Regions from separate parts of the Streptomyces sp. NPDC042336 genome, predicted to be linked through region 4. Evidence: riboswitches for the same ligand, from Rfam matches in the RefSeq annotation. Region 4 holds a riboswitch; each other region holds the start of a gene.
The links. A riboswitch is a leader RNA that binds a small molecule or an ion and turns the genes downstream of it on or off. The one in region 4 is predicted to bind cobalamin.
Positions count from the first base shown of each region.

Region 1: linked by a shared signal. The riboswitch ahead of metE (5-methyltetrahydropteroyltriglutamate--homocysteine S-methyltransferase) and the one ahead of ACZ6IM_RS30390 (cobalamin biosynthesis protein) in region 4 are both predicted to bind cobalamin.
Region 2: linked by a shared signal. The riboswitch ahead of ACZ6IM_RS10620 (GHMP family kinase ATP-binding protein) and the one ahead of ACZ6IM_RS30390 (cobalamin biosynthesis protein) in region 4 are both predicted to bind cobalamin.
Region 3: linked by a shared signal. The riboswitch ahead of ACZ6IM_RS08940 (energy-coupling factor ABC transporter permease) and the one ahead of ACZ6IM_RS30390 (cobalamin biosynthesis protein) in region 4 are both predicted to bind cobalamin.

Region 1 covers NZ_JBVJEA010000003.1:437,694-445,954, forward strand. The annotation lists gene ACZ6IM_RS10635 ((2Fe-2S)-binding protein) at 1-201, shown strand, start outside; gene metE (5-methyltetrahydropteroyltriglutamate--homocysteine S-methyltransferase) at 271-2,589, opposite strand; cobalamin riboswitch at 2,768-2,964, opposite strand; gene ACZ6IM_RS10645 (GNAT family N-acetyltransferase) at 3,211-3,783, opposite strand; partial or broken gene ACZ6IM_RS10650 (tRNA (adenosine(37)-N6)-threonylcarbamoyltransferase complex transferase subunit TsaD) at 3,783-4,169, opposite strand; gene ACZ6IM_RS10655 (superoxide dismutase) at 4,813-5,454, shown strand; gene ACZ6IM_RS10660 (metal ABC transporter ATP-binding protein) at 5,764-6,399, shown strand; gene ACZ6IM_RS10665 (metal ABC transporter permease) at 6,396-7,265, shown strand; gene ACZ6IM_RS10670 (metal ABC transporter solute-binding protein, Zn/Mn family) at 7,223-8,044, shown strand; gene ACZ6IM_RS10675 (class I adenylate-forming enzyme family protein) at 8,110-8,261, opposite strand, start outside.
Region 2 covers NZ_JBVJEA010000003.1:430,182-436,452, reverse strand. The annotation lists gene ACZ6IM_RS10625 (ferric reductase-like transmembrane domain-containing protein) at 1-948, opposite strand, end outside; cobalamin riboswitch at 1,162-1,386, shown strand; gene ACZ6IM_RS10620 (GHMP family kinase ATP-binding protein) at 1,684-2,490, shown strand; gene ACZ6IM_RS10615 (cysteine synthase family protein) at 2,487-3,509, shown strand; gene ACZ6IM_RS10610 (ATP-grasp domain-containing protein) at 3,506-4,747, shown strand; gene ACZ6IM_RS10605 (MDR family MFS transporter) at 4,740-6,008, shown strand; gene ACZ6IM_RS10600 (class I SAM-dependent methyltransferase) at 5,977-6,271, shown strand, end outside.
Region 3 covers NZ_JBVJEA010000003.1:41,559-49,819, reverse strand. The annotation lists gene ACZ6IM_RS08955 (DUF7144 family membrane protein) at 1-281, opposite strand, end outside; gene ACZ6IM_RS08950 (chloride channel protein) at 687-2,033, shown strand; gene ACZ6IM_RS08945 (potassium channel family protein) at 2,197-2,499, shown strand; cobalamin riboswitch at 2,578-2,763, shown strand; gene ACZ6IM_RS08940 (energy-coupling factor ABC transporter permease) at 2,794-3,492, shown strand; gene ACZ6IM_RS08935 (energy-coupling factor ABC transporter substrate-binding protein) at 3,489-3,845, shown strand; gene cbiQ (cobalt ECF transporter T component CbiQ) at 3,846-4,595, shown strand; gene ACZ6IM_RS08925 (ATP-binding cassette domain-containing protein) at 4,592-5,449, shown strand; gene ACZ6IM_RS08920 (MFS transporter) at 5,459-7,081, opposite strand; gene ACZ6IM_RS08915 (TetR/AcrR family transcriptional regulator) at 7,219-7,866, opposite strand; gene ACZ6IM_RS08910 (APC family permease) at 7,993-8,261, opposite strand, start outside.
Region 4 covers NZ_JBVJEA010000018.1:50,505-58,765, reverse strand. The annotation lists gene cobN (cobaltochelatase subunit CobN) at 1-2,511, opposite strand, end outside; gene ACZ6IM_RS30395 (cobyric acid synthase) at 2,508-4,052, opposite strand; gene ACZ6IM_RS30390 (cobalamin biosynthesis protein) at 4,049-5,014, opposite strand; cobalamin riboswitch at 5,119-5,264, opposite strand; gene ACZ6IM_RS30385 (hypothetical protein) at 5,413-5,634, opposite strand; gene pitH (low-affinity phosphate transporter PitH) at 5,669-6,931, opposite strand; gene ACZ6IM_RS30375 (class II aldolase/adducin family protein) at 7,155-7,841, shown strand; gene ACZ6IM_RS30370 (alpha/beta hydrolase family protein) at 7,956-8,261, shown strand, end outside.

The DNA.
Region 1 (8,261 bases), on a different contig from region 4:
CGTCCCGCCGTACGCGGGCCGCTCACCGACCTCACGACCGAGCTGTTGGACACCGGACGCCTGGCGGGCACCGGCGTGCTCACCGGCCCCGACCTCACGTTCCGCCGCCGAAGCTGCTGCCTCTACTACCGCGCGCCGAACGGCTCGAAGTGCGGTGACTGCGGGCTGGCCGGCGGTGTACGTCGCCCAGCCCTGCGATGAGGTGTATCCGTTTCGGGCTGTGCCGCTCACCGGGCCGGAAGCCGTGCGTCCGGCCCGGTGAGCCGGGGGTCAGGAGCGGGACAGCTCGTCACGGATGGTGCGGGCGGCGGTCACCAGGTGTTCGAGTGAGGCCCGGGTCTCGGGCCAGGCGCGGGTCTTCAAACCGCAGTCGGGGTTGACCCAGAGCCGTTCGGCGGGGATGGCCTTGAGGCCGGTGCGCAGGAGTTCCGCGGCCTCGTCGGTGCTCGGGACGCGCGGGGAGTGGATGTCCCAGACGCCGGGTCCGGCCTCGCGCGGGTAGCCGTGGGCGGCGAGTTCGTGGGCGACCTGCATACGGGAGCGGGCCGCCTCCAGGCTGATGACGTCGGCGTCGAGGTCGTCGATGGCCTGGACGATGTCGCCGAACTCGGCGTAGCACATGTGGGTGTGGATCTGGGTGTCCGGGCGGACGCCGGACGTGGTGAGCCGGAAGGCTTCGGTGGCCCAGTCCAGGTATCCGGCCCGGTCGGCGCTGCGTAGCGGCAGCGTCTCACGCAGGGCGGGTTCGTCCACCTGGATGACGGACGTGCCCGCGGCCTCCAGGTCGTGCACCTCGTCGCGCAGGGCGAGGGCGACCTGATGGGCGGTGTCGGCGAGTGGCTGGTCGTCGCGGACGAAGGACCAGGCGAGCATGGTGACCGGCCCGGTGAGCATGCCCTTGACCGGCTTCTCGGTGAGCGACTGGGCGTAGGACGTCCAGCGCACCGTCATCGGCTCGGGGCGGGAGATGTCGCCGGCCAGGATCGGCGGGCGGACGTAGCGGGTGCCGTAGGACTGGACCCAGCCGTGCTGCGTGGCCAGGTAGCCGGTGAGTCGCTCGGCGAAGTACTGGACCATGTCGTTGCGTTCGGGTTCGCCGTGTACGAGGACGTCGATGCCGGTCTTCTCCTGGAAGGAGATGACCTCCTGGATCTCCGCCTTGATCCGCTCCTCGTAGTCGGCTGTGTCGATCCGCCCGGCGCGCAGGTCGGCGCGGGCGGCGCGCAGGTCGCCGGTCTGCGGGAAGGAGCCGATGGTCGTGGTCGGCAGCAGCGGCAGCCCGAGGTGGGCGCGCTGGGCGGCGGCGCGCTCCGCGTAGGACGGGGAACGGCGCCCGTCGGTCTCGGCGACCGCGGAGGCGCGGGCGCGGACGGCCGGATCATGGGTGACGGGGGAGTCGGCACGGGAGGCGAGGTCCGCACGGTTCGCCGCCAGGTCGGCGGCGATGGCGTCGGTGCCCCGGGCGAGACCCCTGGCGAGGGTGACGACCTCGGCGCTCTTCTGCCTGGCGAAGGCGAGCCAGCGCAGGATCTGCGGTTCGATGTCCCGTTCGGCGGCGGTGTCCAGGGGGACGTGCAACAGGGAGCAGGAGGCGGACACGTCGACGCGGTCGGCCAGGCCCAGCAGCGTGCCGAGCGTGGACAGGGAGGCGGCGAGGTCGTTGACCCAGACGTTGCGGCCGTTGACCACACCGGCGACCAGCCGCTTGCCGGGCAGCCCGCCGGCGGAGGCCAGCGCATCCAGGTTGGCGGCCGCCGCCCCGGTGAAGTCCAGGGCGAGACCGTCGACCGGGGCCTTGGCCAGCATCGGCAGCGCCTCGCCGAGCCGGTCGAAGTACGAGGCGACCAGGAGCTTCGGCCGGTCGGCTAGACCGCCGAGGTCACGGTAGGCGCGCTCGGCGGCGTTCAGCTCGGCCGGGGTGCGGTCCTGGACGAGGGCGGGCTCGTCCAGCTGGACCCACTCCGCGCCCGCCGCCCGCAGGTCGGCCAGGACCTCGGCGTACACGGGCAGCAGCCGGTCCAGCAGGGTGAGCGGCTCGAAGTCCGCCGGCATGCCCGGGGCGGGTTTGGCGAGCAGAAGGTAGGTGACGGGACCGACGAGGACGGGCCGGGCGGTCAGGCCGAGCGCGAGGGCCTCCTTCAGCTCACCGACCTGCTTGGCGGAGTCGGCGGTGAACGCGGAGTCGGGGCCCAGTTCCGGGACGAGGTAGTGGTAGTTGGTGTCGAACCACTTGGTCATCTCCAGCGGTGCCACCTCCTGGGTACCGCGCGCCATGGCGAAGTAGCCGTCCAGCGCGTCGCCGGCCACGGCGGCGCGGTGGCGCTCGGGGATCGCACCGACCATGACCGTGGTGTCCAGGACGTGGTCGTAGTACGAGAAGTCGCCGGTCGGTACCTCGTCGATGCCCGCGTCGGCCAACTGCAGCCAGTTCGTACGGCGCAGTTCGGCGGCCGTGGCGCGGAGGGCTTCGGCGGTTACGCGGCCCTTCCAGTAGCCCTCGACGGCCTTCTTCAGTTCACGGTTCCGACCCTGCCGGGGGTAGCCGTACACGGTGGCCCGTGCTGCCGCGGCTGCGGACTTCGTGGTCACGGAGATCTCCTTCGCGAGATGAATCCCTGAGATCCCGGAGACGGGACGAGAACGCGAAGGGGAGACACACCGGGCGTGACCGACGCTGCGCGACAAGGCAGGGCCGTCCGCCTGATATGTACGCCGACCCGCCCTCGAGGTCACCGGGATGTCCGCGCACGAACGGTTCGCGCGCGGGCAGTTGGCAGGTCTTCGGACTCGCGGGCACGTCCTCACCGTTCGAGGACACCTACTGGCCGTCGCTTCCCGGGCCCGGTACTTCGGACCCAGTGCGTATGACGGCGGTCGTTCCCGCTCACCGCTGCGGGGCAGTCCCGGATTCCCACCGGGTTCCCTCTTGCGACACCTCGTCTGGCTGACGGGGCGAACCAGCTGCTGCGGGCAGCCTACGGGCAGTCGGCCCGTCAGGAACGCGGACGTCCGTGATCCGGGCGGTGACCCATGTCACGCGCCCGGAACGGTGCCAGGACCTCGCCGCCCTGGGCCAGTGCTTGACGAACAGCAAGGTCGGGGCATGGGTTCGCAGTGGGGCGCTGAGGACCACGTTGTGGCGCGCTCGGTGACGATCTCGAGGAAATGGCGGCGGATTTCAGCGGTGGGCAAGGCGGGGCCTCCGAAGGCTCACAGGGGGAGCGGGGCGAGGGAACGAGCGGGGTGGCGCGGGCCGAGGAAGACGACGATGCCCTTGCCGTCGGGGGAGGGGTGGGTGGCCTGCGTCCAGCCGTGGCGGCGGTAGAAGGCCATGGCCCGCCCGTTCCGGACCGAGGTGAGCAGCCATGCCCGCCCTTCGGGCGCGTCTGCGGTCACCGCTTCGAGGAGGCGGGTGGCGAGACCGGTGCCGCGGGCGGTGGGCCGGACGGCGAGTTCGTCGATCTCCCGGGCTCCGCACAGCCAGTCGGCGGTGCGGTCGTTGCCGAGGCCGGCGGCCGCCTGGGGATAGCAGCGGTCGGTGGGGAGGGGAGACGGAGTGGTCCACGCGGTGGCGAAGCCGACGATCTCCCCGTCGCGCACGGCGGTCGCGGCGGTGAACCCGGCACGCCGCACGTTCGCCGGCAGCCGGGAGACGAACTCGGTTGCCTGCGCCTCGTCCTCGTGCCAGGGCGGGGCGCAGAAGGCGTCGACGTACACCGAATGCAGTGACTCGGTGTGCGTGAGTATCCCGGCGTCCCGGTGCACACGGATGTCGGTGGTCATCAGGCGGCCACCGCCTTCCCCATGACGACGGAATGCAGTGCGGCGTACTCCAGCGGTGCCGGTGCGGCGCCCGTCCGTACGAGAAGGTCGCCGACAGGGGCGGCCATCGCGCCGTTGTCGGTGCACAGCCGCAGCGGAGGCATCCGCAGTTCGGCGCCCGCCGCCAGACGGTGCTCCTCGGCCGGCGACCGTACCCGCGAGTTCGCGGCGACACAGCCGACCACGACCACGGCGCTCACGCCGTGCTCGGCGCAGGCGGTGACCGCCTCGATGGCCGGACCGTCCGGATACGGCAGCCCGAAGACCCGTGCCGCCTTGTCGAAGCACTCCGCGACCGCGTCGTCCAGCGTGTCCTCGAGGTGTGTGATCGGGTCCCGGACCGGGTCCGCTCCCGTCTTGCTGCAGGACGACTCGATGCCCGGCGCCATCGCAGACCTCATGGCCGACCTTTCTGCCATTAGTAAGTTGTTGCAAGTAGTGTGCAATAAGATCTCCGATGATGTGTACCGAACCGGCTCCGCGCACATGGCCGCCCCTGGGGGACGCGGCCTTGACTCCTTCGATGCAACCCCTGGTCCCGAGGCGCGCAGCAGTGCCCCCGCCCGGCTGCCATGGGCCATCGCGGCGAAAGTCGTCCGGGTCGGCGCCGATGGCTGGGGTGGCCCGCCGGATGTCGCACGGTCCGTCCCGCTCAAGGCCCTCGGCCGCGACGAGTCCGCCGCCATTCGCGTCATGGCCGACGGAGCGGAGGAGCGGGCCCGCGTCCTGCGTCCAGGTGATGGAGGTGTCGGCTGGGGATCGTCCGCCATCCGTGCCGAACGCGGCGAACGGGTCGCCGCCACCAGGGAGTTCGCGGCAGAGGGGTGGGGTCGGGCGCCGCACGCGAGATCGGCCGCACCGTCGTTCGTCATGCGCCGGTCGGGGTCCCGGTGACACCGGTCCTAGGACCATCGCCTGATCAATAATTGCCGCTACTGCTGCTAGCGTGCAACTGCACATCAGTGGCAATAACGTCGGAGGATGTTGGACATGGCGGTGTACACGCTCCCGGAGCTTCCCTACGACTACTCGGAGCTCGAACCGGTCATCAACCCGCAGATCATCGAGCTGCACCACGACAAGCACCACGCCGCGTATGTCAAGGGCGCCAACGACACGCTGGAGCAGCTCGCCGAGGCGCGGGACAAGGAGCAGTGGGGCTCGATCAACGGCCTGGAGAAGAACCTGGCCTTCCACCTCTCCGGTCACATCCTGCACTCCATCTACTGGCACAACATGACCGGTGACGGCGGCGGCGAGCCCCTGGCCGCCGACGGTGTCGGTGACCTCGCCGACGCGATTGCCGAGTCCTTCGGCTCCTTCGCCGGCTTCAAGGCGCAGCTCACCAAGGCCGCCGCGACCACCCAGGGCTCGGGCTGGGGCGTCCTGGCGTACGAGCCGCTGAGCGGGCGGCTGATCGTGGAGCAGGTCTACGACCACCAGGGCAACGTCGGCCAGGGCTCCACCCCGATCCTGGTCTTCGACGCCTGGGAACACGCCTTCTACCTCCAGTACAAGAACCAGAAGGTCGACTTCATCGACGCCATGTGGGCCGTCGTGAACTGGCAGGACGTGGCGAAGCGCTACGAGGCCGCCAAGGCCCGCGCCGACGTGCTGCTGCTGAACCCCTGACCGCGGGGGCCGTATGACGTCCTGCTCGTGATCGTCTTCTCACCCTTCACCTGCAGGCGGCACAAGGAAGGGCCTTGGGCCGGGACGACCCGGCCGGAGGCCCTTCCGGCGTGTCCGGGGTACACGTCCTGGATGCGTTCGAACCAGCCGGCGCCCATGGCGCCGTGATTCCCGTGCCCAGCCATCGCGGGGCCGAACGCGCGGCGGCCCGCCCGGGAGACCGAGTCCGCTGCCGTCGCAGCTCCTTCGTCCTGTCCGGGAACCGACCGCCTCTCCCGTCCGACTGCTGTGAGGAGGCAGGGAGGTGGCATGGAAGGGCTGGATGTCCGGATGTCGGGCGTCGTGTGCCGGCACGGCCGGGTCGAGGCCGTGTGCGACGTCGATCTCGACATCGTGCGCGGGCAGCGAGTGGCGCTGACCGGTACCAACGGGTCGGGCAAGACCACGTTGCTGCGTGCTGTTCTGGGGCTGCACCGGCATGTCGCGGGCCGGATCCTGGTGGGTGGCCGGGACACCGGGAGTGCTGCCGAGTGGGCGTGGCGGCGACGGGCGTGCGCGTGGATCCCGCAGAAGCCGGCGACCGGCCGTTTTCCCTTGCTGGCAAGCGAGTTGCTGACCAGTGGCGGTGCGCGTGCCGAGGCGGTGGAGGCGGCCGACAAGCTCGGGGTCGGGCATCTCGCCGACCGGCCGTTGCACACTCTGTCCGGTGGTCAGCTTCAGCGTATGTACCTGGCGCGGGCGGTCGGCTGTGTGGCGGCCGGGGCGGGCGTCCTGCTCGCCGACGAGCCCACCGCCGCCCTTGACTTCTCCGGTCAGGAGGAGGCGGCCGACGTCCTGCTCTCCTTGCCGGTGACCGTCGTGGTCGTCACCCACGACCGGGCTCTGGCCGAGCGCTGCGACCGGGTGCTGGAGATGGCCGCGGGACGTCTGCGGGAGGTCCGGTGAGCGCCCTGGCCGCGGCCGACGTCGGTCAGCTCCTGCAGCTCGTGCCCGTCCAACGGGCTGGTGTCGCCCTGCTGGTGGCCGCGGTCGGACTTCCGGTGATCGGTGTCGTCATCGTCGGCCTCGACATCATGCCGGTGCGGTTCGCGATGATGCATGTCGCACTCCTGGGGATCGCCGTTGCTCTGCTGACCGGGCTCGATCCCATGCTGTGTGCGCTGGTGGCCTGCGCGCTCGCCGGCGCCGGAGTCGCTCCGCTGGCCCGTACCCCGGACGGTCTGTCAGGTGCCATGGGTCTGCTGATGAGTCTGGCGATCGCCGCCGCCCTGCTCGTGCTGGCCGTCTCCGGCGTCAACGCGGCGGGCGCCTTCTCCCTGCTCTGGGGGTCCATCCTGTCGGTCGGTACCGCCGACCTGTGGCTGCTCGTCGCGCTGGCTGTCGTCGTACCGGCTCTTTTCTGGTGGCGTCGTAGAGACATCGCGCTCCTCCTCTACGACCGTGAACTCGCCCTGGCCTCGGGCGTGCGGGTCGACCGGCTCACCCTCGTGCTGCTGGTCCTGGTCGCGGTGTCCGTCGCCGGAGCCATCAAGCTCACCGGTGCTCTCCTCGTCGACGCGCTGACGCTTCTTCCGGCCCTCGCCGCCCGGCGGCTGGGCCGCTCCCTGCTGTCCATCACCGTGTGGGCGGTCGGTATCGGCGTGGTCGTGAACCTGACCGGGTTCCTGGTCGCACTCCGGTTCGACTGGCCGCCCGGTCCCGTCCTCGTCCTCACGGCCGGCGTGGTCGTCCTCGCCGTCCATCTCGTACCCGAACGGAGAATCAGCTCATGGCGCGCACCCGCGTCCGCATCACTCCCCTCCTCGCACTGAGTTTCAGCGCGGCCCTCCTGCTGACGGCCACCGGCTGCGGTGGGGAAAGCGACACGTCGTCCTCCTCGTCCGACGCGGACGCGGCGGGGAAGGGCACTGGCCCGGTCGTGGTCGCCACGACCAGTTGGGAAGGGGCGTTCGCCAAGGCCGCCGGCGCCGAGGACGTCACGGTCATCGTGCCGGAGTCGGTGCAGCACGCCCCCGACTACGACCCGAAACCCTCCGATCTCGCGGCCGTGGCGGACGCCGACTTCGTGCTGTACGCGCCCTTCGAGCCGTACGCGGAGAAGTTCAAGGAGGCCGCCGGAGGCGACGCCGAACTGGTCGAGGTCAATCTCGACAACGACGCGGACAAGGCCAAGGCCGAGGTGACCCGGCTGGGCAAGATGTTCGGCACCGAGGACACCGCCGCCGAGTGGATCACCTCGTTCGACACCGAGTACGGCAAGCTGCAGAAGGACCTCAAGAGCGCCTGGCCGGACGGCAAAGCGCCCACCGTCGTCGCCCAGGTCTTCTCCGCCTGGTCGGCGAAGCTGGCCGGGGCCGAGGTGGTCGGCACGTACGGACCGGAAGCCGTGACGGCCAAGCAGTTGTCCGACCTGTCCAAGAAGAAGCCGCGACTGGTGCTCGACAACGTGCACATGACGACCGGCACCGTGCTGCCCGACTCGGGCGCGCGCCAGGTGGGAATCGTCAACTACCCGGACAAGGACCTGGATCTGTTGACCGTCTACAAGAACGCGGCGACGACGCTGGAGAAGGCGATGAACGCCTCCTGAGCCGAGGCACCGGACGACAAGGGCCGCTCGGGGAACACTCCGAGCGGCCCTTGTCGTCCGGCGGGTCAGCCGGCCGAAGCCAAGGGCTGCTGCTGTCGCTCCGCTTCGGGCGTGCACCGTTCCCGCAGTACCGCCCGGTCCGGCTTGCCGGCCGGCGTCAGGGGCAGCTCACTCAGCACCAGCAGGCGCTCAGGGTGTTTGCGTCGTTCCAGACCTC
Region 2 (6,271 bases), on a different contig from region 4:
CGGATGGGTCGGACGGTCCCGCCCTCCGTCACGGCCGGACACCACCACGACGAGGAGCCCGACGACGACGGCCCCGACGGCGACCCGTCCCGCCGCCCGTAGCCACCAACCCGGCCGGCCCACGCCCCCGCCGGCCGGCCCCAGCCGTTCCGCCCGCCGGGCCGGTCTCAGCAGACGGATCAACAGCAGGGCCGCGACCGGCAGTTGCAGCAGCCACAGCATGGTGCGCGGCCATTCCCCGTACCAGACGTTGGTCCCGTACAACAGGGTGTGCCACACGCTCAGCACGTACACGACGATCACGAACCGGTGCAGCCGGCGCCAGGTGTTCGCTCCGATACGGTGCCGGACGTAGAACAGCAGCCCCAGCGGAATCGCCAGGTACAGGGCGCCCTGGCCGATCGGGATGGCGACCTGGCCGGTTCCGGAGTCGTACCAGCCCGGCACGAAGGTGTCCGCGAAGGCCACCCACAACCGTTGCGCCCAGTCCACCTTCGTCTCGTAGCGGACGAGTTCCGCCGCGAACATCAGCGCGTGCGCGAACATCAGGGCCATGGTCGTCAGGCTGGTGGTGCGGTGCCAGCGCTCCAGCACCTGCCGGGAGACCGGCAGCCTGGCGGGGCGTGGCCCCGACAGCACCAGGCCGAGCATGACCGTGCCCCACGCCCACAGCAGGGCCGACCAGCCGAACGCCTGGCTGAGCAGGTACATCCAGTAGGTGCCGGGATCGTCCATGAACGGCATGACCGCGACGGTGTCCGAAGCACCCGAATCCATGCGCGCCCACAGGAACGCGAACACGAGCGCCGTGACCACCACCGCCGCGGTGGCGTCGGGCAGGGCGGCCCGCAGATCGCCGCGCAGCGCGACGCGGTCACCGGGAGGCCGTTTCCCTCCGGGCAACGGGGTCATCGCCCCGTCTTCGTCCGGCCTCACGTCTGACGTCATCAGGGGCCTCCCGGGCACGGGCCACCGCAGCAGCGGTGCGCATGTGGCGTGAGGCAACAAGTCTGGCTGATGAGGGAGTGATCTCCGAAGGCGTTATCCGGCCAGAGCCGCCACGAGAACCGCGCGTGGAGGCACACCTTGTTCTGCGTCACCTCCACATTCAGGACAACCCGCCGAGGCTCCACTGTCGCAGGAAGCACGAGCGCCTCTACGCTGATCCTCGCAGTCGGTTCGCGCCTCCCGTCCACCCGGACGCCCGGTGGCGCGACGCAAGAGGGAACCCGGTGTGAGTCCGGGACTGTCCCGCAGCGGTGAGTGGGAACGAAAGCCGTCGGTGTCACTGGGCCCGCGTCAGGGCCGGGGAAGAGACGGCCGGTAGGTGTCCGCCCTTTCGGCAGACGTGCCCGCGAGTCCGAAGACCTGCCACTGCGCCCGCGTCCCGCGGGCTGTGCACGTGACCTCGTGGACTGGGTTGGCGGTATGGGCGGTCGTACGTCGTGCGTGTGGCCGCGCCTCCTTCCCTGTCGGTGTTCAACGCCCGGTACGGAGGAGGACGGTGTGCGGGACCCAGCCTGTTCGCGTCGGCCGTACCGACCCCGGGCCGGTGTGTCGTCCGGCAGACCGGAGCCGACGAGGCCCGGACCCGTCGCGGGCTTCCTCCGGGAACGGGACTCATCCGGAGGCGCGGTGTCCGGTGTCTGCCACGGCACTCTGGGCGAGCTGTACCAAGGCCCGTTGCGACCGGACACCGATCCCGAGATCGCGGTGGTGTCCTTCCCCGTGGACCGCCACTCATGGGTGTACTTCACACCGAGGACGACGGCCGGCCCGCCACGTCCGCCGGCACTGGGTGAGAAGTCGGCGACAGCGGCCCGGCTCTTCCTGGACCACTACGGTTTCGCCCTGCCCCCTGGCGACTGGCGCACCCACTCCGAACTTCCGGTGGGCGTGGGGATGGCCAGTTCCACGGCGGACATCGTGGCGACGCTGCGCTGTCTGTTCCGTGTCTTCTCCCTGCCGTACGACACGGACGTGGTCCTCGGCGTCCTGACGGACATCGAGCGCGCCGACAGCGTCTTCCTCGACGAGTTCGCCCTGTACCTCAGCGGCCGGCACCGGGTGGTGCGGCGGCTGGGCCAGGACATCGGCTTCCACACCGCCTACGTCACGGAACCCGGCACGGTGAACACCGCCGCCGTCACTCCCCTGCTGCTGGACCACTACCGGCGCCGCGGCGAGGAGTACCACCGGTGTCTGACCGATCTGCTGAAGGGCTTCGACTCGGGTGACCCGGCCGCCGTCGCCCGGGCCGCGACGACCAGCGCCGCGTTGTCCCAGGAGGTGCTGCCCAAGGCGACCTTCAGCAGCCTGCAGGCTCATCGTGAGCGGTTCGGCGCCGACGGCGTCTTCGTAGCCCACACCGGCTGCCTGGCCGGCTATCTCTTCGCCTCACACCCACGGGCCGAGGTCAAGTCCGAACTCTCCTCGTTCTTCCACTCGCTCGGCCACCAGTGCACCTTCACCCAAGGAGGCTACGGGTGATCCACCCCCACATCGCCGACGCCCTGAAAGTCCCGGACCTCGTCCGGCTCACCGACGGCCTGGTCCTGCTGCGGTTCGAGTCGATGAAGATCTACTCGGCCCTGGCCGCTGTCCGTCATCTGCTGGAGCGGGGCACGGTCCGTCCGGGCCAGACCCTGATCGACAGCTCCAGCGGCATCTACGCCTACGCCCTCGCGCTGGCCTGCCACCGGTACGGCATGCGGTGCCACATCGTCGCGTCCACCACCGTGGACGCCACCACCCTCGCCCAACTGGAAATCCTCGGCGCCGCGGTGGAGCAGGTCAGACCGTCGCGGAACCTCAAGCTCGACCAGGAACTGAGGGTGCGACGGGTGCGCGAGATCCTCGCCGAGGATCCCGGCCACCACTGGATGCGCCAGTACCACGACGACGTCCACTACCTCGGCTACCAGGAGGTCGCCGACCGGATCGCGGCGGAGTTCCCGGCCGCACGGCTGACCGTCGTCGGCGGGGTGGGTTCCGGAGCCTCGACCGGCGGCATCGTGGAACGCCTGCGCGTTGCGGACCCCTCGGTGCGTCTGGTCGGCGTCCAGCCCTTCGGCAGCGTCACCTTCGGCAGCCAGGACCATCACGATCCCGAGGCGATCATCGCCGGCATCGGTTCGTCGATCGTCTTCGACAACGTCCGCCACCATCTCTACGACACCGTGCACTGGCTGGACTTCACCCACGCCATGTCCGGTGCCGTCGCCCTGCTGCGCGAGCACGCGGTGTTCGCCGGGCTGTCCACCGGTGCCGGCTATCTGACGGCGACGTACGAGGCCCGCCGTCACCCCGACCGACTGCACCTGGTGGTAGGGGCCGACACCGGACACCGCTACGTGGAGCGCGTGTTCGCCCGGCACGCCGAGGCCCTGGACCCGGCCGCGCTGAAACCCCTCGAGGTCCGCACTCCGGAGGAGATGACCATGCCGTGGTCGAGGATGACGTGGCAGCGCACTCCCTGCCCGGCCCACTGGAAGGAGCGGGCGGCATGACCGTGGCCTGCCTGGAGTCACTGACCTTCGGCCTCGGCCATCTGGTCCGCGCCGCCGATCGGCTCGGCGAGCGCCTGCTGCTGCTGACCCGGGACCCCGCCTACTACGCCTACGAATTGGACCGGCTGCCCGCCGGCACCCTCGACGTCGTCGTGACCGACACCTTCGACGTGGAGCGGACCGCCGATCTGCTCCGGCGCACCCCGGGACTGCGCGGCCTGATCAGTTCCACCGACACCTGGACCCTGGCCGGCGCTGCCCTCGCCGAACGCCTCGGCCTGCCCGGTCTCGATCCAGCCGTCCTGCGGCTGACCCGGGACAAGGCCGCCGTACGCAACAGGCTGCACAACGCGGGCCTCACCCGCGGAAGGGCCGTCGAAAACGCCGGCCCGGACCGTGAGGCACGTGGGCTGCTGCTCAAGGAGGCGGGACTGCCGCTCGTGCTCAAGGACACGGCGGGCACCGGGAGCCAGAACGTGTGGCTGGTCCGGGACGAGGGCGAACTCGACGCGGCGCTCGCCGAGGCGTCCGGTCGGGACCTGAAAGGACGGTTGTTCGCTGAGCCCTATTTCAGCGGCCCGGTGTACAGCGCCGAGACGCTCACTTGGGACGGCCGCACCCGGCTGCTGGGCGTCTCCAGCCGGCTCATGTCACCGGAGCCGCGCTTCCGGGAGGAGATCACCGCCTTCCCCGTCGCCTTCCCCGACCTGCAGCGGACATCGCTGGAGCGCTGGCTCGACCGGGTGCTCGCCGCCATCGGATACACCGACCGGTTCGCCCACGTGGAGTTCGTGCTGACCACCGACGGCCCGGAGGTGGTGGAGGTCAACCCCCGGATCGGGGGCGCCCTGGTCGGGGAGGGTATGTGCCGGGCGCTCGGCGTCAACGTGTACGAGGCGATGATCGAGGCCACGCTCGGCCGTCGCCCCCAGCTCATGGACTCGGACCTGCCCGGTGGTCCGGCCGTCGCCTTCGTACTCGGCTATCCGGCCGCACCCGGCGTGTTCACCGGCGTGGCCGGGCTCGACCGGCTCACCGACATGCCGGGAAAGCCCGCCTGGTACCCGGTCAAGCGGACCGGCGATCTCATCGAGCACCTGGGCGACAGCCGCGGTTACGCGGGCATCGTGTACGCCGAGGCGGAGACCGCCGAACTCGCCACCCACCGTGCGGTGGCCGCCGCGGGCGCCCTGCGGGTCCTCACCGACCCGGCCGGCCGGGAGACGCCCGGTGGGTGAGCGCACCACCCGAGGGCCGGGTCTGCGGGTCTCGCTGTTCCCGCTCACCGGTCCGCTGCGGTTCCTCCTGCTCAGCTCGTTCCTCATTCCGCTCGGCAGCTTCATGGTCCTGCCGTTCATGTCGGTGTTCCTGCACGAACGGCTCGGGATGGGGCTCGGCACGGTCGGGGTCGTCCTGGCCGTGGCATCGCTCGTGCAGTTCTCCGGCGGCATCGTCGGCGGAGCCCTCGCGGACCGGATCGGGCTGCGCCGCACGATGCTGTGGGCACTGGTCGTGCGCACCGCCGGTTTCGCCGGGCTCCTGCTGGCCCTGCGCTGGCCGCCCCTCGCGGTCTGGGCGCTGGTCCTGACGTGCTGCGGTGCCGCGCTCTACCTGCCCGCGAACAAGGCGTATTTGGTGCACGGCGTCGACGACGAGCGCCGCCCGGCGTTCCTGTCGGCGGGCAACGCGGCACTCAACGCGGGCATGGCCGTAGGCCCGTTGATCGCCGGGCCGTTCGTCCTGTCGTCGCCCGGCTGGCTGTTCGCGGCCGTCACGGCGCTGTTCCTTGCGGTCACGGTGGGACATGCGCGGCTGCCCGGGGCCGACGGCACGCATCCCGTCGAATCGGAGGACACGGCCCGCCCAGGTCTCCTCGCTGGCGTGGCACTCCTGCCTTTCGTCGCCAACGCCCTGGCGTTCTACCTCTACTTCCACTTCCAGCACTTCCTGGCGGTGTACGCCGTCGAGCGCGCCTCCAGCGCGTTCTACAGCGTGGTGCTACTGCTCTGCTTCACGCTGGTCATCGTCGTACAGCCGCTCGCCTCCGACCTGATCCGGCGCATGCCGTACGCCCTCGCCCTCGCGGTCGGCTTCACGGGCCTGGCGGCGGGCCTGGCCGTGCTGGCATCCGGTACCCGGACGGCACTGCTGGCGGGCGGCGCGCTGATCACCTTGGGCGACATCGTGCTGTTCCTCAAGAACGACCTGGAGGCGCTGCGCCGCAGTCCTCGCTCCGACGCCGTGGTCTTCGGCCAGCAGCGGCTGGCCGCGGGCCTGGGCGCCTGCGCGAGCGGCGTACTGGGCGGGCAGTTGTACGGCCTCGGCGAACGGGCCGGGCACACCGGCTGGTTCTGGCTGCTGGCAGCCGCCCAGTGTCTGTTGCTTCCCCCTCTGCTGCTCACGCTGCGCCGTCGCACGGCGCGGCCTCCTGTCCCCGACGACGACCATGAAGGAGCACTGACGCGCGATGACACGGACGGGCGGATTCCAGGACGATGACTTCTGGACCGAGTTCCACGACTTCCTGTTCTCCGAGCAGCGCCACGAGCAGGCCGAGGAACTGCTGGACACCTCTCCCCTACTGACCTTCCCGCAGGGGTCGCGCGTGCTGGACCTGTGCTGCGGGCCGGGGGTGTTCACCGTGCCGCTCGCCCGCCGCGGCCACCGCGTGACCGGAGTGGATCTGAGCCCGGCCATGCTGGACCGGGCACACAAGCGGTCGGCCGACACCGGTGCCGAGGTGACGTACGTGCGGGCCGACG
Region 3 (8,261 bases), on a different contig from region 4:
CCGGTGACGAACACGAGGGCGCCCAGGATGACGTGGACGATCCCCCAGCCGGTCAGGCTCATCTCGTAGACGTAGGTGCCGATACGGGCGTACACGTCGTCCTCGGCGATGGCCGCGATGCCCTGGAGGACGGCGAGCGCGCCGTTCAGCAGCAGCAGTACGCCCGCGAAGACGACACCGCCGGTCACCCAGCCGCTGGTGCGGCCGCCCGAGCGCTGGGCCCAGGAGGCGTCGCCGCCGTGGGACGGCCGGCCGGGAGAGGGTTCGGCGTGCTGGCTCATGAGCGGAGTCCTTTCTGTGTCCCCCGTACGGGGCTGCTGCCCGCCGGTGCCGTCGGCACCGCCAGGTCGGTTAGAGCCTGCGGGCGCCCGCGCTCCCCGGCCAGGCGGGTCCGCCGGACGGGTGAACCGCGCGCCGGGCGTGCGCATGCGGGCGGCAGCGGCCTCGCGTTGACTGAGCCACACCCGCGGCCCCCGGCGACCGACGGCCCGCGGCGCGGAAGAAGGAGGGCGTGTGACAAGTCGGCCGCTGCCCCGGCAGGGCTCGCGACCCCGCCACGGCTCACCGCCCCGCCGACGACCGCTGATCCGCCGCGCCACGCCGTCCCGGCGGGGGCCACTGCGCCGGCGAAACCCGCTTGCCCGGCACGGGTCGCCGGCCCGGTGGGGTCCGTGCGGGTGGCGTCCGTGACCGCGCCGGCGGGGGCTGCTCCGGAGCGGGCCGAGCAGTCGTTGCGGGAGACTCTGCTCAGCCCCGGCTATCGGCGGCTGTTGCTGCTGTGTGTGCTGCTGGGCGTTCCGATCGCGCTGGCCTGCTTCTTCTTCGTCGGGCTCCAGCACGAGTTGCAGCACTGGGTGTGGACCTCGCTGCCCGAGGCGGCCGGTTACGACACCCCGCCCTGGTGGTGGCCGCTGCCCGCGCTGGTCCTCGCCGGGCTGGTCCTGGCGCCGATCGTGACCCGGATGCCGGGCGGCGGCGGCCACCTCCCGGTCAACGGCCTGGGCGGGGCGCCCGTCGGCCCCCGCGCGCTGCCCGGCGCGGTGCTGGCCGCGCTGGCCACGCTGCCGCTCGGCGTGGTGCTGGGTCCCGAGGCGCCGCTCATGGCCGTCGGCAGCGGGCTGGCGCTGCTGGCGGTGCGGCGGGCGGGCGCGGGCGCCGACCGGCGGGCGAGCGCGATCCTGGCCACGGCCGGCTCCACCGCCGCGATCTCCACCATCCTCGGCGGTCCGGTGGCGGCGGCGGTCCTGCTCATCGAGGGGGCTGGACTGGCCGGCGCCCGGATGGTCGCGCTGCTGCTGCCCTGTCTGCTGGCCAGCGCGACGGGTGCCCTGGTCTTCACCGGCTTCGGTCAGTGGACGGGGCTGGAGATCGGCGCGCTGGCCCTGCCCGACCTGCCGCCCCAGGCCAGTCCGGACGCGGGCGACTTCCTGTGGGGCCTGCCCACCGCCGCCCTGATCGCCGTACTGGTCACGCTGGCCCGCGAGCTGGGCCGGCGCACCGTCACCTGGACCCGGCACCGCACGGCCGCGCGCACCGTCGCCTGCGCCACCGCGGTCGGCGTCTGCGTCGCCGCGTACGCGCTGATCACCGGCCGTTCACCGGCCGAGGCGGCGCTGTCCGGGCAGGCCACCCTCGCCCAACTGGCCGCGCACCCGCACGCCTGGTCCGTGGGGGCCCTGGTCGCGCTGGTCGTGTGCAAGGGGCTGGCCTGGGGCATCGCGCTGGGTGCGCTGCGCGGCGGCCCGATCTTCCCGTCCGTGCTGCTGGGCGCGGCGACGGCCCTGGCCTGCTCCAGGCTGCCCGGCTTCGGCACGGCCCCGGCGCTCGCCCTCGGCATCGCCGCCGCGGCGGCCGCGGTGACGGGGCTGCCGCTGGCCAGCTCGGTCCTGGCGGTGCTGCTGATGGGCCGGGACGCCCACGACCAGACGCCGCTGATCGTCATGGCCTCGGTGGTCGCCTTCATCGTCGCCCAACTGGTGCGCCGGACCGAGTCCGGGGCGGGCGGGGCGTCGAAAGCGGGAGCGGCGCGGTGACGGACCGCCGGGCCCCGCATCCGCCCCCGCGCCCCGCCCCGGGCCGGCCCCCGCACCGGCTGGGACGCCGTACGGCCCTGGCTCGTACGGGCAGGGATCGCGGCCGCCGTGGTCGTGGCCTGCTTCCTGCTCCCCCTCGACCACCCGGACAGCCGGCCCGGGGGTGTTCATCTCGCTGCTGATCGTCCTGTCCGTGCGCGTCTTCTCCGCCACGTACCACGCACTGGCCAAGTCGCCGGGCGAGTTCCACGGCCCGCACACCAGGATCGACGCGCTGTACTTCACCGTGGTGACGCTCGCCACCGTCGGGTACGGGGACATCGCCCCGCGGGGCCAGGCCGCGCGGGTGGTGACCGTCCCGCGGATCACGTACCGCTTCGTCTTCCTCACCGCCGCCGCCACCGCGCTGACCACCCGGATGCGGGACATGGTGCTCCGACGGCCCGGGCGGGGCCGCTCCCACTGACGGCGGCGCGGCCCCCGCGCACGGCGGCGGGCGTTTGCGCAGGACCGAGGCCTGCTTGTGTCCACCCCCGTGGGCGCACTACTGTCGCCACGCCTTGGTGAACGGGAAATCCGGTGTGATGCCGGTGCGGCCCTCGCCACTGTGAATCGGGAAGTCCGGCTCCGGCCCTCAGGGGCAGCCACTGGACCGCTTGCGGTCCGGGAAGGCGGAGCACGGGCGGTGGTACCCGTAAGCCAGGAGACCGGCCAAGGCGCGTCGTCCATCCACGAGGTGCTGGAGAGGGTCTGCTGAGCCATGCACATAGCCGAGGGCTTTCTGCCACCGGCGCACGCGATCGCCTGGGGTGTCGCGTCCGCGCCGTTCGTCGTCCACGGAGTCCGGTCACTCACCCGTGAGGTCAGGGAGCACCCGGAGAGCACACTGCTCCTCGGCGCCTCCGGAGCCTTCACGTTCGTCCTGTCGGCGCTGAAACTGCCGTCCGTCACCGGAAGTTGCTCCCATCCCACCGGCACCGGCCTGGGCGCGATCCTGTTCCGGCCGCCGGTCATGGCGGTCCTGGGCACCATCACCCTGCTCTTCCAGGCGCTGCTGCTCGCCCACGGCGGGCTGACCACGCTCGGCGCCAACGTCTTCTCGATGGCGATCGTCGGCCCCTGGGCCGGGTACGGCGTCTACCGGCTGCTGCGCCGCTGGGACGTGCCGCTGATGGTCACCGTGTTCTTCGGGGCGTTCGTCGCCGACCTGTCGACGTACTGCGTCACCAGCGTGCAGCTGGCGCTGGCCTTCCCCGACCCGAGCAGCGGATTCTTGGGCGCGCTCGGCAAGTTCGGGTCCATCTTCGCCGTCACGCAGCTCCCGCTCGCGGTGAGCGAGGGCCTGCTCACGGTGATCGTGATGCGGCTGCTCGTGCAGTCCAGCAAGGGCGAACTGACCCGGCTGGGCGTGCTGCTGACCCGGTCCGGCGAGCGGAAGCCGGAGGCGGTGGCCCGATGAGCCGCAACGCGAAGATCAACACCCTGCTGCTGCTCGCCGTGGCCGCGCTGGCGGTGCTGCCGCTGGTGCTGGGGCTCGGGGACCACAAGGAGGAGCCGTTCACCGGGGCCGACGCGGAGGCGGAGACCGCGATCACCGAGATCGAACCGGACTACGAGCCGTGGTTCTCCCCGTTGTACGAACCCCCCTCCGGGGAGGTCGAGTCGGCGCTGTTCGCGCTGCAGGCCGCGCTCGGCGCGGGCGTGCTGGCGTACTACTTCGGGCTGCGCCGGGGCCGGCGGCAGGGCGAGCAGCGGGCGGCGGCGTCTTCCGAGGCCGCGGCGGCACCGCGGGACACCCCCGAAGGGGACTGAGTGCTGCCGATCGACGCGGCGGCGCACGCCAGTCGCTGGCGGCGCCGCCATCCCGTGGACAAGGCCGTGCTCGGTCTCGGCCTGACCGTGCTCGCGATCTCGCTGCCGCCCTGGCCGGGTGCGGCGCTGGTGCTGGTGACGGCGCTGACGGTGCTGCTCGGCCCGGCGGGCGTGCCCGGACGCCGGCTGTGGCGGGCCTACCGGGTGCCGCTGGGCTTCTGTGTGACGGGGGCGCTGCCGCTGCTGGTGCAGGTCGGCGGCCCGGACGGGTTCCTGACGGCGGCCGACGGCGGTGCGGTGCGCGCGGGTGAGCTGCTGCTGCGCACCTCGGCGGCGTCGCTGGGGGTGCTGCTGTTCGCGTTCACCACACCGATGTCCGACCTGTTGCCGCGCCTGGTGCGGGCCGGGGTGCCCGCGCCGGTCGTGGACGTGGCGCTGGTGACGTACCGGATGAGTTTCCTGCTGCTGGACTCCGTGCGCCGCATCCGGGAAGCGCAGGCCGCGCGGCTCGGGCACACCACCCGGGCGGCGTCCTGGCGTTCGCTCGGCGGGCTCGGCGCCACCGCGTTCGTGCGGGCCTTCGACCGGGCGGCGCGGCTCCAGTCGGGGCTCGCCGGGCGCGGCTACGACGGCACCCTGCGGGTGCTGGTGCCCGAGGCCCGTGTCTCGGTGCCGTTCACGGCGGTGAGCGTCGCCCTGCTGGCGGCGCTGGCCGGCCTCACCCTCGTACTGGAAGGACCCCTGTCGTGAGCGATCCGGCGCAGTCACCGGAAGTGGCCCTGGTCGCCCTGCGGGGCGCGTCGTTCGGGTACGAGGAGGGCCCGGACGTGCTGAGGGGCCTGGACTTCGCGGTGCGCGAGGGGCGGGCGCTGGCGCTCCTCGGCCGCAACGGCAGCGGCAAGACGACGCTGATGCGGCTGCTCAGCGGCGGACTGCGGCCGCGTGCGGGGACGTTGACGCTCGGCGGGGAGCCGGTGTCCTACGACCGCAAGGGGCTGACCCGGCTGCGGACCACGGTGCAACTGGTGGTGCAGGACCCGGACGACCAGCTCTTCGCGGCCTCGGTCGGCCAGGACGTGTCCTTCGGTCCGCTGAACCTGGGGCTGCCCGACGCGGAGGTCAGGTCCCGGGTCGGGGAGGCACTCGCCGCGCTGGACATCGCGGCGCTGGCCGACCGGCCCACGCACCTGCTGTCGTACGGGCAGCGCAAGCGCACCGCGATCGCCGGGGCGGTCGCGATGCGGCCCCGGGTGCTGATCCTCGACGAGCCGACCGCCGGGCTCGACCCGGACGGGCAGGAGCGGCTGCTCGCCACCCTGGACGGGCTGCGCGCGGGCGGCACCACCGTGGTGATGGCCACCCACGACGTCGACCTCGCCCTGCGCTGGTCCGACGACGCCGCCCTGCTCACCCCGGACGGTGTGCGCACCGGCCCGACCGCCGCGACGCTGGCCCGCACCGACCTGCTGCGGCGGGCCGGGCTGCGGCTCCCCTGGGGCGTCGCGGCGGCCGGACTGCTGCGGGCGCGGGGCCTGTTGGCGGACTCGGCGACGGGCCCGCGCACGGCGGAGGAGCTGGCGGCACTGGCCGCGCGGGCCGAGTGACGGGGCGGCTCAGCCCTGGGCGCGGCTCAGCTCGGCCTCCCGGTCCTGAGCCGCGCCCTCCGTCGCCTCTTCCTCGGCCTTGCGGCGGGCCCGGCGGCCGGGCAGCACGGCGAGGACGATCAGGGTGCCGGCCGCCATGATGATGCCGCCGACGAGGCTGGTCGTCGCGACGCCGTGGGCGAAGGCCTTGTTCACGGCGTCGGCGAGGGCCTGTGCCTGCTCGGGTCCGGCGGCCGGGTCGGTGGCGAGCCGCTCGGCGACGGCCAGTCCGCCGCCCACCGAGTCCTGGGCGGTGTCCAGCGCGGCGCCCGGGAGCCGGTCGCCCACCAGGCCGGACAGTTCGTCCCGGTAGGAGGTGCCGAGCAGGGAGCCCAGGACGGCGATGCCCAGCGAGCCGCCGAGTTCCAGCGCGGTGTCGTTGGCGCCGCCGCCGACGCCGAGTTCGCTCTCCGGGAAGGAGCCCATGATGGTGTCGGTGGCCGGGGAGACGCTGAGGCCGATGGCGAGGCCGAGCAGCAGCATCGGGGCGAGGAAGTCGGCGTAGGCGGAGCCCTGGTCGATCAGGACCAGCAGGAAGACACCGACGGTGCCGATGGCCATGCCCGAGCCGACCATGGCCCGCACGCCCAGCCTCGGGGTCAGCCGCCCGGTCACCGCCGCGCCGACGAACACCGCACCGGCCAGCGGCAGCAGCCGTACGCCGGTCTCCAGCGCGCCGTAGCCGAGCACGAACTGCAGGAACTGCGTGGCGTAGTAGATGGCCCCGTAGGTGCCGAAGAAGAAGAACAGCACCGCGAGCATGGAGCCGCTGAACGGCCGCAGCAGGAACCTGCGCACGTCCAGCATGGGGTGCGGGTGGCGCAGCTCCCAGGCCACGAAGGCGACCAGGCCGGCCCCGGCGACGACGGCCGCGGCGACCGGCCCCGCGCCCCAGCCGAAGTGCGGGCCCTCGATGGTCGCGTAGACCAGGCTGCCGACGGAGACGATGGAGAGCAGGCCGCCGACGTAGTCGATGCGGCCCATGCCGGCCGCCCGGGACGGCGGTACGAGAACCAGCGCGCCGACGACGGCGAGCACCGCGACGGGGACGTTGACCAGGAAGGTCGAGCCCCAGGCGTGGTCCTCCAGGAGCCATCCGGCGACCAGCGGCCCGACCGCGATGGCGAGTCCGGAGGTGGCGGTCCAGGCCGTGATGGCGCGGGCCCGCTCCCCCTTCGGGAAGACCGCGACCAGCAGGGACAGCGTGGCCGGCATGACGACGGCGGCGCCGACGCCCATCACCGCGCGGGCCGCGATGACCAGCCCCGTCTCGTGGACCAGGCTGCCCATCACCGAACCGCCCGCGAAGATCACCAGACCGGTGACCAGGGCGCCGCGACGGCTGTACTTGTCGCCGATCGCGCCGAGCACCAGCATCAGCGCGGCGTACGGGACGGTGTAGCCGTCGATGACCCACTGCAGGTCGCTGCTGCTCAGGCCCAGGTCGGTGGTCATGTCCGGGGCGGCCACGATCAGGGACGTGTTGGCCATGACGACGATCAGCAGGCTCAGGCAGAGCACCAGGAGAGCCCACCAGCGCCGGGCGTAGGGCCCGGGCATCTTATCGACGGGGGTGGTGGCCAGTAGGGGCATGGAGGGCTCCCGGAGACAAGCGAGGACAAGTTAATTGCCCATAGATGAGCAGACAAGAGCAGGGTAGTTTGTTGCACACAGGCGTGCAAATAAGGCGCCCCCAAACGAGGGCGCCTGCTGATCGGGTGGGAGGTGGCCTACTCGGCCGGGACGGGCGGGGCGAGCCCCGCCGGGCCCATGCTCTCGACCACGGCCCGCGCGTGCCGCTCCGGCACCCCGGCCGCGATGAGGATGGCCACGGCGGCCCGGGTGCCGTCGTCCTCCAGCGCACCGGTGTTGACCTGCTCCAGGAGCGCGACGACCATCGCCTCGAGTCCGGCGCTGAGCACGGCGGAGGGCAGGTGGCCGGGGAAGACGCCGTCCCGCCGGCCGCGCTCCAGGATGGCGGTGACCACCGCGCGGGCCGGGGCCAGGATCTCGGACACGCGCTCCTCGCCCAGGTCGTGCCGGGCCAGGGCCAGCAGCATGCGGTAGCGGTCGCCCACGGGCCACATCAGCAGCGTGAAGTGCGCGAGCGCCCGGTCGGCCGGTTCGTCCGGGCCCGCCGCCTCGGCCATCGCGGCCCGCAGCACCTCGGACGCCTCCTCTGCGAGGGCTTCGAGGAGCGCCGCGCGCCCCGGGAAGTGGCCGAAGAGGGTGCGCCGTACGACACCGGCGGCGCGGGCCAGCTCCTCCAGGGTGGTGTCCGGGTTCCGCCCCAGCTCCCGGCGGGCGGTGGCCAGGATGCGCGCCCGGTTCGACCGCGCGTTGCGGCGCTGCGGCTCACGGGCGGCGGGCTTGGTCACGGGAACCTCGGGGCGGGACGATGCGGGGAGGGGTGCGAGGGGGAGTGCGGGTGCGGGCCGTCCATTCTGTCACGGGGCGCCACTTGCGGGACGCCGAGCGGGGCGAGCCCGCGTCGGCCCGGAGCGCTACACACCCCTGGCCGCGTCCTTGACCCTGCTCCGCCGTACGGCGGCGACCGCGGCGAGCACCGTCCCCACGGCCACGACGAGCAGGCCGCGCAGCCACACCTCGGCCTCGATCTGCGTGGCGAGCGCGACGCAGGAGGCGGCGCCCAGGACGGGGAGCACGGTCGGGGCGCGGAAGTGGTCCGCCTCGCCCGCGTCGCGACGCAGGACGAGTACGGCCGTGTTGACCATGAGGAAGACGACGAGCAGCAGCAGGACCAGGGTGGACG
Region 4 (8,261 bases):
CCGGGACGGGATCGCCTTCGGGTCGACGGAGTAGAAGTTCCGGCCGGTCGGCAGGACGTTGACCAGGCCGCGGGTCGGCGAGCCCGACGGTCCGGCAGGCACGTAGCCGCCGTCCAGGGCACGCAGGATGTGCCCGATCTCGTCCGTCGTGCGGGCCAGCCGCGGTACGACCTCGGTGCAGGCGAACTCCAGCACGGCCACCGCGTCCGGGAGTCCGGCGCCCAGCACCTCGCGCACCAGCGCCGGTACGGCAGCCGTGTCCCAGGCCCGGGACTCCATCCCCTCGGCGAACCGCCGGCACAGCTGCTCCAGCAGGTCGATCGCGTCGGCGGCCGACCGCGCCGGACCGTCCACCAGCTCCGTCAGCTCCACCGGCACCTTCACGGGGGCGCCCGGCTCGGCCAGCAGCTCCTTCTCCACCAGGCCGAAGTGCTCGGCCAGGCAGGCCCGCAGGCCCGGCAGCGCGTTCGCCTGCCCGCCCCACACCTGCGAGGCGCGCAACACCGCCAGGACGAGGTTGACCCGCGGTTCGCCGACCGGGCCGCCGCCCAGGACGTGCAGGCCGTCGCGGATCTGCACGTCCTTGATCTCGCACAGGTAGCCGTCGATGTGCATGACGAACTCGTCGAACGCGTCGTCGTCCGGCTGGTCGTCCACGTGCAGGTCGTGGTGGAGCTCGGCGGCCTTGACCAGCGTCCAGATCTGCGCGCGGACCGCGGGCGCCTTCGTCGGGTCGAGGTCGGAGACGAGGGCGTACTCGTCGAGCAGCTGCTCCAGCTTGGCCAGGTCGCCGTAGGTGTCCGCGCGCGCCATCGGCGGCACCAGGTGATCGACGACGGTGGCGTGTCCGCGCCGCTTGGCCTGGGTGCCCTCGCCGGGGTCGTTCACGATGAACGGGTAGATCAGCGGCAGGTCGCCGAGGACGGCGTCCGGCGCGCAGCCCGCGCTCAGGCCGAGTCCCTTGCCCGGCAGCCACTCCATCGTGCCGTGCTTGCCCATGTGCACGATCGCGTCGGCGCCGAAGGTGTTGTCCAGCCAGCGGTAGGCGGCCATGTAGTGGTGCGACGGCGGCATGTCCGGGTCGTGGTAGATCGCGATCGGGTTCTCCCCGAAGCCGCGCGGCGGCTGGATCATGACGACGACGTTCCCGAACTGGAGGGAGGCCAGCACGATGTCGTCCCCGTCGACGTACAGCGACCCCGGCGGCTCGCCCCACGCCTCGGTCATCGCCTCCCGCAGCCGCGGGTCCAGCTTCTGGAACCAGGCCCGGTAGTCGGCCAGCGGCACCCGCGCGGGCGCGGCGGCGAGCTGGTCCTCCGTCAGCCACTCCACGTCGTGGCCGCCGGCCTCGATCAGCCGGTGGATCAGCTCGTCGCCCTCGGCCGGGTACCCGGTGACCCCGTACCCGGCGTCCCTGAGCGCGTCCAGCACCCGCACCGCCGACGCCGGGGTGTCGAGACCGACCGCGTTGCCGACACGGGAGTGCTTGGTCGGGTACGCCGTGAAGACCAGCGCGAGCCTCTTGTCGGCGTTCGCCTTGTGCCCGAGCGCCGCGTGCCGTACGGCGATCCCGGCGACCCGCCCGGCCCGCTCGGGGTCGGCGACGTACACCGGCACCTCGTCGGGCCCCTGCTCCTTGAAGGAGAACGGCACGGTGACCAGCCGTCCGTCGAACTCCGGAATGGCGACCTGCATCGCCGCGTCCATGGGGGAGAGGGCGGCGTCGGAAGCCTCCCAGGCGGCGCGGGAGGAGGTGAGGCAGAGCCCTTGCAGCACCGGCACGTCCAGGTCGGCCAGCGCCCCGATGTCCCACGCCTCCTCGTCACCGCCCGCCGAGGCCTGCGAGGCGTGCGTGCCGCCCGCCGCGAGGACCGTGGCGATCAGGGCGTCGGTCCGGCCCAGCAGCTCGTACAGGCCGGGGTCCGCGCCGCGCAGCGAACCGCAGTACACGGGCAGGGCGTTGGCGCCGCGCGCCTCGATCGCGTCGCAGAGCGTGTCGACGAACGCGGTGTTGCCGCTCAGCTGGTGGGCGCGGTAGAAGAGCACGCCGACCGTCGGGCGCCCCGCCACGACGTCCCGGGAGCCGTGGACGCCGTACTCCGGCATCTTCAGCGGCTCGTCGAAGCCCTCGCCGGTCAGCAGCACCGTGTCCGACAGGAAGCGGGCGAGCTGGGTGAGGTTGTCCGGGCCGCCCTCGACCAGGTAGCGCAGCGCCTGCGCCACCACCCCGGCCGGGACCGACGACTCGGCCATCAGTTCCGCGTCCGGCACGCTCTCGCCGCCGAGCAGCACGGTCGGGATGCGGGCGGCCCTCAGCGCGGCCAGCCCGTCCTCCCAGGCGCGTTTGCCGCCCAGCAGGCGCACGACGGCGAGGTCCGCGCCCTCGACCAGGCCCGGCAGCTCGTCCCGGACGTCGACCCGGGTCGGGTTGCCGATCCGGTAGGCGGCGTCCGACGCGCGGGCCGCCAGCAGGTCCGTGTCGGCGGTCGACAACAACAGCACTGTGCTCATGCGGGCGCTCCCGGTGGAATGAAGGGCAGTCCTTGTGGCGCGCCGGACTCGATGAGCCGCCACAGCGCGTCGGTGTCCGCGTGGTGTTCGATCAGGTCGCCGAGCCGGTCGAGCTGCTCCTCGCGCAGCGCGGCGAACGATGTGTCGGGGGCCGGCACGAAGCGGCGGCCCGCGGCGGCGGCCACCTCGCGCAGGAACGCCCGCCGGAAGCCGTCCGACTCCAGCGAGCCGTGCCAGTGCGTGCCCCAGGTCTGCCCGGTCCGGCAGCCGTCCAAGAAGGGCTCGCCGTCCAGGACTTCGGCGACCCCGTGGTGGATCTCGTACCCCTCGACGCGCTCGCCGAGGGCCTCGCCGACGGGCCGGGTGAGGGTCTTCTCGCGGGCGAACCGCACCCGCACGGGCAGCAGTCCGAGCCCGTCCACGTGCCCGGCGCGCGACTCGACCTCGTCCTCGATGTGCTCGCCGAGGAGCTGGAAGCCGCCGCAGATCCCGAGCACCGGGCGGCCGTCGGCGGCCCTGCGGGCGATCGCGTCCGCCAGGCCCCGCTCCCGCAGCCACTGAAGCGCCCGTACCGTCCCGCGCGTCCCCGGCACGATCATCAGGTCGGCGTCGGCCAGCTCCTCCGGCCGGTCCACGAACCGCACCACGACACCGGGTTCGGCGGCCAGCGCGTCCACGTCAGTGAAGTTGGACATGAGGGGGACCGCGCAGACCGCGACCCGCAGCACGTCCTCGCCGACCGGCGGCGCGACGACCGACTCCCGTACGGTCCCGCGCAGGGAGACGCTCCCCCACGCTCGGCTTCGCTCGCGCGGGGGGACCCCCATCCCGTCCTCCTCGTCGATGCCGAGCCCGTGCCGGAACGGCAGCACGCCGTACGTACGTCGTCCGGTGAGCCCGTGCAGCATCTCCAGACCCGGCTCCAGCAGCGACACGTCGCCGCGGAACTTGTTCACCAGGAACCCGGCGACCAGCGCCTGGTCCTCGGGCGCCAGCAGCGCCACCGTGCCGAAGAAGGACGCGAAGACGCCCCCGCGGTCGATGTCGCCGACGACCAGGACCGGGAGTCCGGCGCCCCGGGCGATCCCCATGTTCACGATGTCGGTGCGGCGCAGGTTGATCTCGGCCGGGCTGCCCGCCCCCTCGCAGATCACCGCGTCGTACGTGCCGCGCAGTTCGGCCAGCGAGTCGAGCACCGTGCCGAGCAGCCGCTCCTGGCGCCCGCCGTGATAGCCGCGGGCGCTCATCTCGCCGACGGGCCTGCCGAGCAGCACGACCTGGCTGCTGCGCTCCCCGCCGGGCTTGAGGAGCACGGGGTTCATGTGCGCGGTCGGCTCCACCCGGCAGGCCTGGGCCTGCATGGCCTGCGCCCGCCCGATCTCCGCGCCCTCGCGGGTCACGAAGGAGTTCAGCGACATGTTCTGCGCCTTGAAGGGCGCCACCTTGACGCCCTGGCGCACCAGCCAGCGGCAGATCCCGGCGGTGACGACGCTCTTGCCGGCGTCGGAGGTGGTGCCGGCGACGAGCAGGCCACCGTTCATGACGTACGTCCCTTCCTGACGATGCCGCGCGCGAGCAGCCGCGCGCCCGCGCACACGCCCAGCGCCAGCCAGCCCACGCGCCGGGACAGCCGTACCGCCCGGTCGATGTCGCCGGAACCGGCCCGTACGGGGCGGCCGGCGGCGCCGTTGAGGACGGGCCGGTGCTCGACCCGTCCGCCGTAGGAGAGCGTCCCGCCGAGCCGCACGCCCAGGGCGCCCGCGAAGGAGGCCTCCACGGGCCCGGCGTTGGGGCTCGGGTGCCGGTCGGCGTCCGCGCGCCAGGCCCGTACGGCGCCCCGCGGATCGCCCCCGGCCACGGTGGCCAGGACGGCGGTGAGGCGGGCGCCCGGCCAGCCCGCGAGGTCGTCCAGGCGGGCCGAGGCCCAGCCGTAGCGGCGGTACCTGGGCGACCTGTGGCCGACCATGGCGTCCAGCGTGTTGACGGCCCGGAAGCCGAGCAGCCCGGGCACACCCGCCACGGCGCCCCACACCAGGGCGCCCACCACCGCGTCCGAGGTGTTCTCCGCGACGGACTCCACGACGGCCCTGGCGATGCCGTCGGCGTCCAGCGCCTGCGGGTCCCGCCCGCACAGGTGCGGCAGCCGCGTCCGCGCCGCCTCGACGTCCCCCGCCTCCAGGGCCCGGCCGATCGCGGCGGCCTCACGGGCGAGCGAGGTGCCGCCGACCACGGCCCAGGTGGCCGCGCCGGTCAGCGCGACGCGGGCGGCGGGGGAGCGGCGTACGGCGTGCGCGGCGGCCGCACCGAGGGCGACGGCGCCACCGGCGCACACGGCGGTGTGCAGGGCGCCCCAGCCCCGGTGGTCGCGCCACAGCACCTGTTCCACGGCGCCCGCGGCACGGCCGAACACGGCGACCGGGTGTCCGCGGCGCGGGTCGCCGAGGAGGAGGTCACCGAGGAGGCCGGCGGCGGCGCCGTACGCGAAGACGCGTCCGGCACGCATGGGCTCAGCCGGTCACAGGGTCGGGGAGGCACCTGGTACGGGGTGTCGAGCGGTGGCGGCAGCCGGGCATCGCGTCGTGTCCTCACTCAGGGTGTCCACGCCCTGGTTCGAAGAGTCCGGCGGTGAGAGTTCCTGGCTCCCGGGGTTTCCTGTTCCCCGGTCACAGTGGCGGGACCGCGCCGGATTCGCACCGGGCTTCCTCTCCTGCCGCCGTAGATGGCCCCGGAAGTCCACCACGCCCCGCGAACACCCGTCAACCTGGCGTTGACCTGCGGCGGGGGAGTGTGCGAAGGCCCACACGCGAGTGGTGTGCGCCGGAACGCGAAAGGGCGGGGCGCGGAACGGTTCGAGTCCGTCCCGCGCCCCGCCCCGGCGCGCGCCCGCGGAGCGCGCGACGCTCAGGCGACGATCAGATAGATCCCGTACGCCACCGCCGCCGTGCAGGCCGCGAAGCACGCGTACGCGCCGGTGACCGCGAGGGTCGCGGAGCCGCCCTCGGCGGTGGCCCGCTCCTGGCGGGAGAGGCCGACGATGCCGAGGGTGAACAGGCCCACCAGGGCCACCGTGACCACGAGGCTGACGCCGAAGACGGAGCCGAGGGCTGCCCAGTCGATGCTCATGGAGGTTCGCTTCCTTCGTACCCGGGACGCGGGCTCAGACGGTGGTGGCGGCCGACGGGGCCTTGGGGGCGGGAGTGGTGGCGGGGGCCGGGACGGTGGCCGACAGGTCCTCGGTCACGCCCGCAGGGGGCGGCGACACGGCGGCCATCGCCGTGGTGACCACACCGGCCGGCTCGGGCTCCCCCGCGCCCACCGTGTCGCCGTCGACGACGTTGGTGTGGTCGACGACCTCGCGGCGGGAGATCCGCCAGATCGCATAGCTGGAGGCGACCAGGAACACCGCGACGAGGGCCGTGCCCCAGTCGCCGGCGCGGCAGACCCACTCGGCGAGCGCGGCGACCAGGGCCGCGGCCGGCAGCGTCAGGCCCCAGGCGACGAACATCCGGGTGGCCGTGGACCAGCGGACCACGCCGCCCTTGCGGCCGAGGCCCGCGCCCATCACCGCGCCGGAGACCGAGTGCGTGGTGGACAGGGAGAAACCGAGGTGGGAGGAGGCCAGGATGACCGTGGCGGCACTGGTCTGGGCGGCGAAGCCCTGCTGCGGCTGGAGGTCGGTCAGGCCCTTGCCCATGGTGCGGATGATGCGCCAGCCGCCCAGGTAGGTGCCGAGCGCGATGGCCAGGCCCGCGCTGAGGATGACCCACACGGGCGGGTCGGAGTCCGGGGCGAGCGAGCCGCCGGCGATCAGGGCGAGGGTGATGATGCCCATGGTCTTCTGGGCGTCGTTGGTGCCGTGGGCCAGCGAGACCAGACCGGCGGAGGCGATCTGACCGGCCCGGTAGCCCTTCGCGGCGGCCTTGCCGTCGGCCTTGCGGCCCAGTGAGTACGTCATCCGGGACGCGAGCAACGCCGCGAGTCCGGCCACGATCGGGGCGGCGATCGCGGGGAGCAGCACCTTGGTGACGAGCACGTCGCCGTTGACCGCGCCGATGCCGGCCGAGGCGACGGCGGCGCCGATCAGACCGCCCATCAGGGCGTGCGAGGAACTGGACGGGAGTCCGACCAGCCAGGTCAGGAGGTTCCAGAGGATCGCGCCGACCAGTGCGGCGAAGATGACCTCGGGACGGATGCCGGTCTCGTCGACGAGACCCTTGGAGATCGTGTTGGCGACCTCCACGGAGAGGAAGGCGCCTACAAGGTTGAGGACGGCGGACATCGCCACCGCCACCTTGGGCTTGAGCGCACCGGTCGAAATGGTCGTTGCCATCGCGTTGGCGGTGTCGTGGAAACCGTTCGTGAAATCAAACGCGAGTGCGGTTACCACCACAATCGCGAGGATCAGCGAGAAGCTTTCCATTTACCCAGGCAATCGTTCGAGGTCGTTGGCGCGACGAACGTAGGTAACCAGAGTGAACGGAAGATGAACTGAGCAGGGCGTCGCGGTGACCGGAAGCGGGGCCGGAGCCTCCCTCTGCGTGCCCGCTCCGGTGCTCTCCGGAGACGTCCCTGGCAGGATCACCGCAAGGCCGTTCGGCGAGGGGCCGTGAGGGGCGCGCGGGCGCTCGGGAGGAGACGTGACTGTGACGCGATCGCGGGCTGGGTCCGGAGAATCGGCCGGAGAGACGGCCAGGGAGCCGGCCTGGGAGGAACTCGTCGCGACGGCCCGCCGGACGGTGGCGGACGGGCTGGTCGTCGGCACCTCCGGCAACGTCTCCGTGCGCGTCGGCGACACGGTCCTGGTCACCCCGTCGGGCGTGCCCTACGACCGGCTGACCCCGGGCGACGCGACCGGCGTCGACCTGGACGGACGGCAGGTGCTCGGCACGCTGGTCCCCACCAGCGAACTGCCCATGCACCTGGCCGTGTACCGCGCGGACCCCGACGCCCGGGCCGTCGTCCACACCCACGCCGTGCACGCGACGGCGGTCTCCCTGCTCGTCCCCGAACTCCCGGCGGTGCACTACATGACGGCCGCCCTCGGCGGCCCCGTCCGGGTCGCCCCCTACGCGGCCTACGGCACCGACGAACTCGCCCGCGGCATGCTGGAGGCCCTCAGGGACCGCACCGGCTGCCTGCTCCGCAACCACGGCACGATCACCTACGGCACCTCCCTCGACCAGGCCTACGACCGCACCGCCCAGCTGGAGTGGATGTGCCGCCTCTGGCTGACCGCGTCCTCGGTGCCGGGCCACTCGCCGTCCCTGCTGACGCCGGAGCAACTGGCGGAGGTGACCGAACGCCTCCGGGGATACGGGCAACGGAGCTGACGCCGGGCGCGTGCCGGGCGGTTCCCGGGGTACCGGCTACGGGACACGGCACCCGCGTCACCCACCGTCACGCGTCCACTGGCCGCCCGAGGACTCCACCAGGAGACTGGCTCCATGCGCACTGTCACCGCAACGGCAGCCGCCGTCACCGCAGCCCTGGCGACCGGGGTGGCGAGCGTCGCCGTCGGCCGGCTCGCCAGCGACGCCGCGCTCAAGGCGCCCCCCGGCCGGCCTCTGCCCACCGAGCCCCGGCTCACCGTGCACGGCACCGCCGCCGGACAGATCACCCTCACCCGGGACCTGGCCGCACTGCGCCCCGGCCGGTACGGGCTCGCCGGTGACGGCTCCCACGCCGTCCTCGGCCCGGTCCTCGGCACCGCCGAACACGGCGCCGACACCGTCGTACGCCGCCTCGAACGC